DNA from 3 places in the Kocuria oceani genome. Region 2 is predicted to be linked to each of the others. Evidence: riboswitches for the same ligand, from Rfam matches in the RefSeq annotation. Region 2 holds a riboswitch; each other region holds the start of a gene.
The links. A riboswitch is a leader RNA that binds a small molecule or an ion and turns the genes downstream of it on or off. The one in region 2 is predicted to bind cyclic di-AMP.
Positions count from the first base shown of each region.

Region 1: it holds a riboswitch for cyclic di-AMP, as region 2 does, so the genes downstream of both, PU704_RS14845 (NlpC/P60 family protein) here and PU704_RS15060 (C40 family peptidase) in region 2, are expected to answer to the same signal.
Region 3: it holds a riboswitch for cyclic di-AMP, as region 2 does, so the genes downstream of both, PU704_RS18270 (C40 family peptidase) here and PU704_RS15060 (C40 family peptidase) in region 2, are expected to answer to the same signal.

Region 1 covers NZ_JARAMH010000014.1:89,639-93,576, reverse strand. The annotation lists gene PU704_RS14855 (TIGR03084 family metal-binding protein) at 1-125, shown strand, start outside; gene PU704_RS14850 (alpha/beta fold hydrolase) at 375-1,310, shown strand; cyclic di-AMP (ydaO/yuaA leader) riboswitch at 1,787-1,972, shown strand; gene PU704_RS14845 (NlpC/P60 family protein) at 1,978-2,478, shown strand; gene PU704_RS14840 (pyridoxal phosphate-dependent aminotransferase) at 2,685-3,884, shown strand; gene PU704_RS14835 (2-hydroxyacid dehydrogenase) at 3,881-3,938, shown strand, end outside.
Region 2 covers NZ_JARAMH010000015.1:33,146-37,083, reverse strand. The annotation lists one part of gene PU704_RS15070 (IS5 family transposase) at 1-380, shown strand, start outside; gene PU704_RS15065 (four-helix bundle copper-binding protein) at 475-885, opposite strand; cyclic di-AMP (ydaO/yuaA leader) riboswitch at 1,482-1,673, shown strand; gene PU704_RS15060 (C40 family peptidase) at 1,679-2,350, shown strand; gene PU704_RS15055 (C40 family peptidase) at 2,626-3,492, shown strand.
Region 3 covers NZ_JARAMH010000027.1:10,942-14,879, forward strand. The annotation lists gene PU704_RS18265 (MBL fold metallo-hydrolase) at 1-1,349, opposite strand, end outside; cyclic di-AMP (ydaO/yuaA leader) riboswitch at 2,037-2,217, shown strand; gene PU704_RS18270 (C40 family peptidase) at 2,223-2,900, shown strand; partial or broken gene PU704_RS18275 (helix-turn-helix domain-containing protein) at 2,988-3,275, opposite strand; gene gnd (phosphogluconate dehydrogenase (NAD(+)-dependent, decarboxylating)) at 3,541-3,938, opposite strand, start outside.

The DNA of each region.
Region 1 (3,938 bases), on a different contig from region 2:
CCACCCGGCGGCGGCACCGCCAGGACGGGAGCCTCGTCGCGGAAGGACCCGACGCCGACGCCTGGCTCGACATCGTCCAGGCCTTCGCCGGCCGACCGGGCCCGGGGCGAGCCCCGCTGTCGTAGGCCGCATGCGGAGGAAGCACCGGGGCGGGTAGCGGCGACGTTGCTGGTGGCACAGCCGGTTGGGGTGACGAGCTCGGCCGAGCGCTGGAGCAGGCAACTCACGCTGAGTGGGCCGCGCTGTCGGCGCTCCCGGCGCCAATCCGTCACATGCCGCCAGGACCCTTAGTCCCGGGCGCTGCCGAGTCCTAGCGTGAAGGCAACCAGGCGCCACAGGAGCACAACAGCGACCATCGGAGACCGGGAGAACGCATGAGCGCGCGCACGGAGGACCAGGGCAACCGCAGCGTCACCGCGCCGGACGGACGCCGCCTGGAGTTCCGGCTCATCGGCCCGCCCGGCGGCCTGCCGGTGGTCTTCCACCACGGCGCGCCTGGCGCCGCGGTCCCGTTCGGGCCGCTCGAGCGCGCGGCTACGGAGCGCGGGCTGCAAGTGCTCACCGTCTCGCGCCCCGGCTACGGCACCTCGGACCCGCTCCCAGAAGAGACGGCCCCCGGCACGGTGGCCGGCGCCGTGGCCGACACTCTATGCGTGCTGGACAACGTGGGTGCGGAGCAGTTCCTCGCCCTGGGCTGGTCCAGTGGCGGCCCGCGCGCCCTGGCGTGCGGCGCGCTGCTGCCCGGCCGCTGCCGCGCGGTCGCCTCGCTGGCCGGCTACGCCCCGCCGCGCGCCGAGGGACTGGACCCGGTCGCCGGGATGGACGAGGACAGCGCGGCCGAGTTCACCGCCGCCCGGCAGGGTCGCCGGGCACTCGAGGCCTACCTCGAGGAGCAGGTGCAGGCCATGACCGCGGCCGCCTCGGCGCCGGACGGCGACGTCGTCGAGCTGCTGCGCGCCATGCTCCCGCCGGTGGACCGGGCGGTGATGACCGGGGACTTCGCCGACTACGTCATGGGCGCGGCCGAGCACTCCCGGCGCCAGGGCATCGTGGGCTGGCGCGACGACGACCTGGCGGTAAACCGCCCCTGGGGCTTCGCCGTGGAGGAGATCGCCGTGCCCACCCGGATCTGGCACGGCCGGGAGGACCGCACCGTCCCCTTGGCCCACGGGGAGTGGCTCGCCGCGCGCATACCAGGCGCCTGGGCGCACCTGCTGGAGCACGAGGGGCACCTCTCCCTCGTGGCCCAACTCGACCGGGTCCTGGACAACCTGCTCGACGCCGCCGAGGTCGACGAGGGCGGGATGTAGGGCAGGCACGCCGGAAGGGTCCGCGAAGAGAACCGACCCACACCGGCGGTCATGACAAGCGCCATAATTTCTTTTAGCGAATTCTTGTTTGAACCTTGTGACCCACAAAGATGTCGCCCTTTCCGCCCCTGCCAAGGAGCCGCTCACGTCGGCCGCCTAATGCTCCGTGAAGCATTCCCCGCGGTTTCTCGCGCCATAACGCGCGTGTCACCCCCGGACGCCCCGCCCCAGGGCAGAGGCGGACTCGCCAGCGGACACGAGTGGAACAGAGCCCCAGGTCAAGCCCACTTTTGTCTTGAGATGCGCCTACCAGAGGATCCCCGTCGGCGCCCCTCCCCAAGCAGCTTCGCGCGAACGCGAAGGCTCACGGCCGGATTGCAGCAGATTCCGAGACACGCCCGTGATGAAAACGAGACTTTCTCGTTACTTTTCGATTAGTGTTCTCTCCGTGCCGATTCCCCCACTTATCGGCACCCCCGTGCACATCGCCGAATTCTGCCGGTGCCCGGGGCCCCCTGAACACATCGCTCGGCAGAAGCGGGGGAACCAGAAACGGTCCCTCCCCTGGGACCTAGGGGTTAAGTCGCCAGGGCCTCCACCCTGCGACCGGGTGTCTCCCACCCGCATCCGACAGCTCACCTCGCAGGCAAGAGGGAGGACATCACTCATGCCCATCTTCCACTCCCGCACGCCCCGCCACCGCGCCCAGCGCGCGTTCCCCCTGGGACGCACGGCGACCATGGCGGTCGCCGCCGGCGCCATGGCGCTCGGCAGCGTGGCTCCGGCCCAGGCCGCCCCGGCCGCAGCCCCCCAGCAGCTCCTCAGCATCCAGTCCCAGTCCGGCAAGGCCGCGACCATCGCCGCCGCGGCCAAGAGCCAGCTCGGTGTGGGTCAGGACTGCACCTCTCTGGTCACCAAGTCCCTGCGTGCGGCCGGGATCAACCACCACGGGTGGCCGGTCTCCTACCTGAATCTCGGCCACCGGGTCTCCGCCGCCCAGGCCCAGCCCGGTGACCTGGTCTACTACGCCAACGGCGGCATGGGCTTCGCCCACATCGCCGTGTACATCGGCGGCAGCAAGGCCGTCCACGGCGGCTGGAACGGCCACCAGACGGTCATCCAGACCGTCCACGTCGGCTCGGGACCCGTCTACATCCGCGTGCGCTGACCCCACGCATGTGAGCGGGAGCGCGGTTCCGACGGAACCGCGCTCCCGCTCACATCGGGACGACGTCTGGAACGGGGAAACCCCACGGCACTGCTCCCTGTCGGAATTGGTTACCGCACCACCCTTCACAGCCTGATATATGAGTCGTATGCTCAGGGTGGATCCGCCCACGGATCGACCGCCAACTCGACGAGGAGTGGAACAGCATGCGAGAACTCGCGCACCGGCTCGACCGGCTGGGCACCGAAACCGCCTTCAGCGTCGCCCAGGCCGCGGCCGCCTGGAAGGCGCAGGGGAACCGCGTGTACCCCTTCCACCTCGGCGACATCAACATCCCGACGGCCCCGCACATCATCGAGGCCATGAACCGGGCCATCGCCGACGGCTACACGGGCTACTGCCCCGGCCCCGGCATCCCCCAGCTGCGGGAGGCCCTCGCCGAGGACCTCGGCTCGCGCCGCGGCATCGACCTCACCCCCGAGAACATCGTCGTGATGACCGGCGGCAAGCCCGTCATCACGAAGTTCCTGCAGGCGGTCATGAACCCAAGCCAGGAGGTGCTCTACCCGAACCCCGGCTTCCCGATCTACGAGTCGCAGATCGAGTACCTCGGCGGCACGGCGGTGCCGTACCGCTACCTCCCCACGGAGAGCGGCTTCGCGATCGACCTCGACCAGGTGCGCGCCTCGATCACCTCGAACACGGTCGCCATCATCTACAACGACCTGCAGAACCCCATCTCGGCCGAGTCGACGGCGGCCGAGCGCGAGGCCATCGCTCAGCTGGCCCAGGAGCACAACCTCTGGGTGCTCTCCGACGAGGCCTACTTCGAGACGCGCTACGAGGGGGTCTCGAGCTCGATCGCGTCGCTCCCCGGCATGGCCGAGCGCACCGTCATCCTGTACACGTTCAGCAAGAAGTTCGCCATGACCGGCTCGCGCCTCGGCTGCGCCGTCGCGCCGCCCGAGATCGCCAAGGTGCTGAGCACCCTCAACACCAACGACGAGTCCTGCACCACGCACTACGTGCAGTGGGCCGGCGTCGAGGCGCTCCGCGGCCCCCAGGAGCCCGTGCAGCAGATGCTCGACGTCCTGCGTGAGCGCCGAGACGCCGCCTGCGAGCTCGTGAACGCGACTCCCGGCATGCACGTTGCCGTGCCGCAGTCGACCTTCTACCTGTTCCCGGACGTCACCGCCGCCATGGAGCGCATGGGGTACACGGCGGTCGGCGACTTCGCCACGGCGGCGCTGCACGAGACCGGCGTCTCCTTCTGCACGAGGGAGCACTTCGGCCGGCGCCTGCCGGGTGAGGAGCAGCAGTACATCCGGCTCGCCTACTCGGGCATCGACGTCGCCGACATCCGCGACGGCCTCGGCCGCCTGTGCCAGTGGATCGAGTCGGCATGAGCCGGGTCGTCGTCACGGGACAGGTGCCCGACGCCGCCGTCGAGAAGCTTCGCG
Region 2 (3,938 bases):
TCCACGACAGCAAACTCTTCGAGCCGTTGCTGGAGACCAACCCGAGTGTGCGTGGCCGGCGAAGGCGTCCGGGGCGGCCCCGCCGCCGGCCGGAGAAGCTGCACGCGGACAAGGGCTACGACTACCCGAGGTGCCGCCGCTACCTGCACCGGCGAGGCATCAAGGTCCGGATCGCCCGGCGCGGAATCGAGGCCAAGACCCACCTGGGCCGGCACCGCTGGGTCGTGGAGCGCACCATCTCCTGGGTCCTGCGGTTCAAGCGTCTCGGGATCCGTTACGACCGCACTGCAGCCACGCTGCTCCCGCTGCTCTTGCTCGCCGTCACGCTCATCAACTTCCGCCGACTGCGTCAGGTAGAAGAGTTACGAGACCAGGTCTAAAGGTCTGGGATCCCACCCGTGGCGCCGATCCCAGCCGGCCACGGGCCTTCTCACCGCCTCCGCCGCCCGGGTGATGGGTCAGCGCAGGTTCTGCTCAGCCCAGGGAGGCGACCAGCTCGGCGCAGGCGGCCTCGCAGCGCCGGCAGGCCTCAGCACAGATCCGGCAGTGCTCGTGCATGTCCGCGTGCTTCTCGCACTCATCGGCGCACGCCTTGCAGGCCATCTGGCAGGCCCGGATCGTATCCAGGGTGATGTTGGCGTCGTAGCCGGTGTGCCGGGAGAGCACCCGCCCGGTGACCTCGCACAGATCCGCGCAGTCCAGGTTGGTGCGGATGCACTTGGTCAGCTCCGCGACCATGTCCTCGGACAGGCACGCATCGGCGCAGGCGGTGCAGGTCTGGGCGCACTCGAAACAGGCCTCGATGCAGGCGGCCAGCTTCTCCTTGTCCACCCCACCGAGGTCCTTCGGGTAGGTCTCCAGCATCGCGCTCACGTGATGAGTCATGACTTGCTCCTTCATCGGTTCAGCAGGAGACGAACCGGCCGGAGCCAGCCCGCCATGTCATCGACCGTAGACTGCCGTTTCCGTGTGACGCGCCCCGAAAGTTTGAAGATTTGATGAAGATCAACACCTCAGTGGTGCGCAACTGCATCCCATCGACTGACTTGCACATCGGTGCAGCGGGCCGAATATAGAGATTCCGTGAAGAAATCCCGCCGTGCACCTCGAAAAGGCGCCCCGAGACCTTCCCAAACTGTGAGCCACCTCGAAGATTCCCTCACGGAACCTTGGTACTTGCCCAAGCAACGCTGGAGACTACGCGTAGTCCTAGGCCCCTTGTCGTCGTCGACTGTGTCCAGCGAAATGCGCGCCACGATGCCATTTTGCCTAGTCATCCGGTCCCGGGTCGGCCAATAGCTGGGTGACGAGGTCCACTGGGCGACGAACCTATCTCTTCCGGAACGAGCCTTCCCGGGGCCGGGAGTCCGGCTTCTCAGCCCCGGCCGAGGGAAGAATCCAGGCCGTGACCTAAACGTGACACTTTCGTTATGGATGGGCTACTGTCCACTGCGTGCCGATGATCGATCTGGTCGGCGCCCTCGTGCACATCGCCGAATTCTGCCGGTGCCCGGGGTCCTTGAAGAGATATCGCTTGGCAGAAGCGGGGGAACCATTTTCGGTCCCGGTGATCCGGGCCTTGGGGTTAAGTCGCCCAGGACGCATGCGTCCGGGGTGGCCGGGTGTCTCCCACCCGCATCCGACAGCTCACCTCGTAGGCAAAGGGAGGAACTCACCCATGTCGCTTTTCAAGCAGAACACTGCCCGCCACCGCGCCGGAATCACCTCGAGTGCGGTGCGCAACACCACGATCGCCGCCGCCGCCGGTGCGGCACTCATCGGCTCCATCGCCCCGGCCCAGGCCTACGCCGAGATCCCCGTAGCCTCCAGCACCACCTCGTGGGCGCCCGTCGCTTCTTCGGCGGCCAACTTCGCCACCAATACCTACCAGGCTCCGGCCGCTGCCCAGCCCGTGGCCACCCCGGCGTCCCAGGCCTCGGCGCCCGAGCAGACCGCCACCACCGCGAGCCTGTCGACCCAGTCCGCGGACATCACCCCCCTTGGGGCCGATTCCTCCTCCGCCGGCCTGGTGGCCACTGCCATGCAGGGCGAGGGCACCGGCTACGTCTGGGGTGGCACTGCCTTCGGCGCCTGGGACTGCTCCGGGTTCACCCAGTGGGTCTACGCCCAGAACGGCATTGACATCCCCCGCACCAGCTACCAGCAGATCGCCGCAGCCACCCCGACCGCCAACCCCCAGCCCGGGGACCTGGTCTCCATGCGTGGCGGCGGGCACATTGGGATCTACATCGGTGGTGGCAAGATAATTTCGGCGCTCAACCCCATCCAGGGCACCTTCGTCCACTCCGTGGACGCCATGCCGGTGGACGGCTACTACACCTACCGCTGACCCGGCTCGCCCTCCGCAACGACCGGGGTCGTCGCGGAGGGCCCTGGGCACTCCGTCTGCTGCGCATGAGAGTCCCAGCCTCTCCGCACGAGCTTCTCGTCCTTTACGGACACCGCACCTCTCCTCCACTCATCCGCCGTGCACGGTACTCCTGATCCGGATCGCCGCACTGCCGGCCACCGTGACACCTCGCACCCCTGCCCGGGGTAATCCGTGCTGTCACCGCACCGTTCCGGTAGATCTGCCCGGCCCTCCAGAAAGCCTCCTGAATCCCCATGACTCGTGACGTGAACTCCTCCAACGGCATCGGCTCGTTGTTCACCGGCAAGGCCCGCACCGTGGCCGCCGTCGCGGCCTTCTCGGGCCTGGCCCTGGCCACCACCGTCTCCGTGCAGGCCGCCCCGGCCCAGGAGGGCGCCGCTACCGACGCCCCGCTGTCGGCCGTCGCCGCAGCCACCCCGTCGGCCGCCCCCACCGTGTCCCTCGAACCGGTCGCCCACGTGACCAAGACCGAGCAGAAGACCGCGAAGGTAGAGCCCAAGGCCGAGGCCCCGAAGCCCGTGGTCGCCCCGCAGCCGGCCGTGCAGGCGGCCTCTGTGGTGCAGGCAGCTCCCGCCGTGGCCCAGGCGGCTCCCGCGGCCCAGGCCGCCCCTGCGCCGAAGCCCGTCGTCACCCCGGTACCCGCCCCGGTGGTTCAGGCCGCACCCGTCGTCGAGGCCCCGAAGCCGGTCCCGACCCCGGTTACCGCCCCGGCGCCCAAGCCCGCCCCGGCGCCGGCGGCCGAGCGCACCCTCGCCCCGCAGAGCTCCGCCTCCGGCAAGGGGGCCACCATTGCCTCTGCGGCCATGGGCCAGCTCGGGGTAGGACAGGACTGCACCGCAGCGGTGAACAATGCCCTGCGGGCCGCTGGCATCACCTTCCGGGGCTGGCCGGCTGATTACTTCACGCTGGGCACGCAGGTCTCCGCCGGCCAGGCGCAGCCCGGCGACCTCGTCTACTACGCCGACGGCGGCATGGGCACGGCCCACATCGGCGTGTACATCGGTGGCGGCAAGGCCGTCCACGGGGGCTGGAACGGCGGCAGCACCGTCGTCGACAGCGTCAACGTGGGTTCCGGGCCCACCTACATCCGCGTGCGCTGAACCCGGACGAACACAGTCTCCGGGTGTGCGGTTCCTGATCGGCCAGACAGGTTCCGCGCACCCGGTCTTTCACTATCTTGGTGGGGCGGCTGACACCTGTCCCGGTGACTCACTGCAGGAGCGCGGCATGCTGGCCTTGCGATGGCCCTGCGGTGGCTGTGCTGGGCACCATCACTTGGCCCAGTGGTGAGGGGACATGCCTGGCTTGGTGGCTGGAACGAGAAGTAAAATCGAGGGGCAAGCCTGGCGTATTCCCAAGATGGATCGGGCAAGGATCCAGAGCGAAATTGCTCCCGCTCAAGGGCAACGTCAGGAGTTGGGGACAACCACCCTGCACGCACCGCAGACTGCGCGGTGGAGTGCTCCTCGACTGAGGGCGCGCCGACCCTCCTCGCAGAGGGGCGCGCCCTCCTTGTGGTCAAGCCCCCGCGAGTGGTGTAGCGATC
Region 3 (3,938 bases), on a different contig from region 2:
CCGAGCTCCACCACGTCGTAGCCGGCGTGGCGCAGGGTGGAGGCGACGACCGAGCTGCGCAGCCCGCTCTGGCAGTAGGTCACGATCGTGCCCTGCTGCGGGAGCCGGTCCAGGTTCCACAGGACCCGGCCGCCGTGCAGCTGGGTGGAGCCGGGGACGGAGCCGGCGGCGTGCTCGCTCACGGCGCGCACGTCCAGCAGCAGCGCCTTGTCGAAGGCCTCGACCTCCTCGGGGGAGACCAGCCGCGGGGTGGTCTGCGGCAGGCCCTCGATCCCGGTGACGTAGCCGGCCACGGCGTCGATGCCCACGCGCACCAGGTGGTCCCAGAACTCCTGGGCGGCCTCCTGGTCGGGCGCCAGCAGCACCAGCGGCCGGTCGTCGGCCTCGGGGTTCACGGCCCAGGCGCCGAAGGTCGCGATCGACTTCCCCGCCGGGATGTTCAGCGCCCCGGCCACGGTCCCGGTGTGCACCTCGTCCGCGGAGCGGGTGTCCACGAAGGTCACCTCGCCGGCCGCCAGCTGCTGGGCGACCTGCTGCGGGTCGAACTCGGGCAGGGGCGCCCGATCGCCCATGACGGCCGGCCCCCGGCGGTTCTGGTTCTTCATCCGGCCGAAGTAGAACGGGGCGTCCGGCTGGCCGTCGAGCAGCTCGGCGACGAAGCCGGCCTCGTCGTCGGCGGCCAGGTAGGGGCCCCACCAGGCGTAGAGCCGCTCGTAGCCCACCGTGGTGGAGGGGATCGCGCCCAGGGCCTTGCCGCAGGCCGAGCCCGCGCCGTGGCCGGGGAAGACCTGGACGTGGTCGGGCAGGGTCAGGAACTTCTCCTTGAGGCTGGCGAACATCTGCTGTGCGCCGAGAAAGCGGGTGTCCACGCCGCCGGCGGCCTCGTCCAGCAGGTCCGGGCGGCCCAGGTCGCCGGAGAACACGAAGTCGCCGGTGAGCAGGTAGCCGGGGGCGTCGGCGAAGGCGCCGTCGGTGACCAGGAAGGACAGGTGCTCGGGGGTGTGGCCCGGGGTGTGCACCGCGGCCACCACGATGTTGCCGATGCGGATCTCGTCGCCGTCGTGCAGGCGCGCGGCCTCGAACTCGTACTGCCAGTCCTCCCCGCCCTCGCCGGAGACGTGGATGTCCGCGCCGGTGGCCGCGGCCAGCTCGCGGGTGCCGGAGAGGTAGTCGGCGTGGATGTGGGTCTCGGTGACCGCGGTGATCTCCATGCCGTTCTTCGCGGCTGTGTCCCGGTAGACGTCGATGTCGCGGCGGGCGTCGACCACCAGCGCCTGGCCGGTGCGCTGGCACCCGATGAAGTAGCTGGCCTGGGCGAGGTCCTCGTCGTAGATGCGCTCGATCAGCATGAAACTCTCCTTCACGGAGTCAGTGGAACAAGGGTTCGGCGGAGGTCCCTCCGGCCATCTGCCCACCAGCGTAATACCCCCCGGGGTATGTTGCAAGTACCCCCCGGGGTACCTTGAAGAAGTGATGTTTGGCCTTTCCAGCGTTCCGTCGGCGTCGGCGAGCACGGCGGCACGTGAACTGAAGCGAGACCATCAACCAGGGAGAGCCGCTGCCCAGATTCGTTGGGGTGAGGCGACCCCCACCAGGCGGCACGGACGGCCCCTACGCGTGAAGATTCCGTGAAGCTATCCGCGCTTTCCGCCCCCGTGCGCTGGCATTTGAATGTGAGGTAGCTGGCACTTCATCCGTCAACAGGAGCGGGATTTCGCGTGCTACGGCCTCCGCGGGCCGGGGCCTTCCCTGGAGCGGCCGGGGGGCGCCCAGCAACGATCGACACATGCCGCCACCAAGGGGTGGCTTGCGAAATAGCAGGTCAAAACGTCCTTCGGGCTGCCACTGCGGACCGCGAGCTGGTCGGAGGACTGAGCCCCTCCACCCTTGCCGTCGGCTCTAGCTGAGGGGCAGGCTCTTCAGCGCCGACCCATGACAGTGAGCCAGATCCCTCCCCGCCTGCATCGTTATCAGTCCGTTATATTTACGCTATGGTCCTCTACGTGCCGATGGCCAATCTCATCGGCACCCCGGGCACTTCGCCGAATCCTGCCGGTGCCCGGGGTCCGCATCACAGAGACGACTTGGCAGGAGCGGGGGAACCACACACGGTCCCACCCCCGGGACCTAGGGGTTAAGCCGCCAGGGCCCCCACCCTGCGGCCGGGTGTCTCCCACCCGCATCCGACAGCTCACCTCGCAGGCAAAGGGAGGAACTCACTCATGCCCATGTTCCAGCGCCACACTGCTCGCCACCGCGCCCAGACCTCTTCGCGCCTGGTACGCAACACCACGTTGACGGTCGCCGCCGGCGCCGCAGTGCTCGGCTCCATCACCCCGGCCCAGGCCTACGCCGAGCTCCCCGCCTCCTCGGGGACCTCCTACGCCGCTCCCGTCTCTGCGGTGGCGACCCTCGCCACGACCACCGCCCCAGCGCCCACCACTCCCGCGGCCCCGGCCGCACCGGTCTCTGAGACGGAGGCCGCCCCGACGCCGCAGACCACCTCGACCTCGAGCCTCTCCACCCAGTCCTCAAACGTCTCCGAGCTCACCGGGGACTCCACCGCTGCCGGCGGCCTCGTCGGCACCGCGATGCAGGGCGTGGGCACCGGCTACGTCTGGGGCGGCACGGACTTCGGCGCCTGGGACTGCTCCGGGTTCACCCAATGGGTCTACGCCCAGAACGGCATCGACCTCCCGCGCACCAGCCAGCAACAGTGGGCCGCCGGCACCCCGACCACCAACCCGCAGCCGGGAGACCTCGTCGTCCAGAACGGCGGCGCCCACATCGGGATCTACCTCGGTGGCGGCAAGATGATCTCCGCGCTGAACCCCACCCAGGGGACCTTCGTCCACTCCGTGGACGCCATGCCGACGGACGGCTACGTCACCTTCCGCTGAATCTGGAATGCAGTCCCACAGTCGCCCATGACGGCGTGAGCCGTCACGGGCGACTGTGGGACTGCGGCAACACCCGAGGTGACGGACTCAGATCGCCGTCGCCTGCGGCAGCTCCCGGATCCGGCGATAGAGAGTGGCCCTGGACATCCCGAGGTCCCGAGCAACCTGAGTGGCCGGCTCCCCACCCTCGATGAGTCGCAGCGCGTTGCGAATCTGAGAATCCATAAACGTCTGGCGCCGCCCGCCGAGGTCCTTGCCGGCAGCCCTCCGCTTGGCCACCGAGTCAGTGATCCGCTCCCGCTTGATCTCCAGCTCCATCTGCGCCAATGCGGCCATGACGGTAAGGACCATCGAGCCCGGGACTGGCGCACGATCGGTGACAACTGAGCTGACTTGATGACCGCTATCCGGCCATATGTAAGGCCGGTCTACCTTTCTGATTCGCGACGAGGGAACTTTCCTCGTCCACGTCACCGACCGGTGCGGCCGTCCCGAGCCGTGTCGGTGTTGGTGCAGTAGTGGGAGGTCCGGCGGGTGGACGGAACCGTCAGCTTCTGGAGGCCCTACAGCGATTCCGCTGGCAGCCTGGTGCCGGCCGCGCACTGTGTTCCCGGTCTCCGCCGGGGTGGATGGCGCGGCTCTACTGCTCGGCGGGGTGGGCCGGGTCCTCACCGGGGCCAGCCTCGACATGCTCGGGCCCGGCCGCGGCGTCCTTGACGGCATGGCCACCGAACTGCTGGCGCATCGCCGCGATCATCTTCATCGCCGGGCCCTCGTCCTGGCGAGAGGCGAAGCGGGCGAACAGAGCGTTGGAGATGGCCGGAACCGGTACCGCCAGATCCAGGGCGGCTTCCACGGTCCACCGACCCTCCCCGGAGTCCTCGGCGTAACCGGCCAACCGATCGAGGTGCTCGTCCTCGTTCAGAGCGTTGACCGCCAGATCGAGCAACCAGGACTTGATGACCGAGCCCTCACGCCAGGAGTTGAAGGTCTCCCGCACCGACGTGACATGACCGGCGGCCTCGAGCAGCTCCCAGC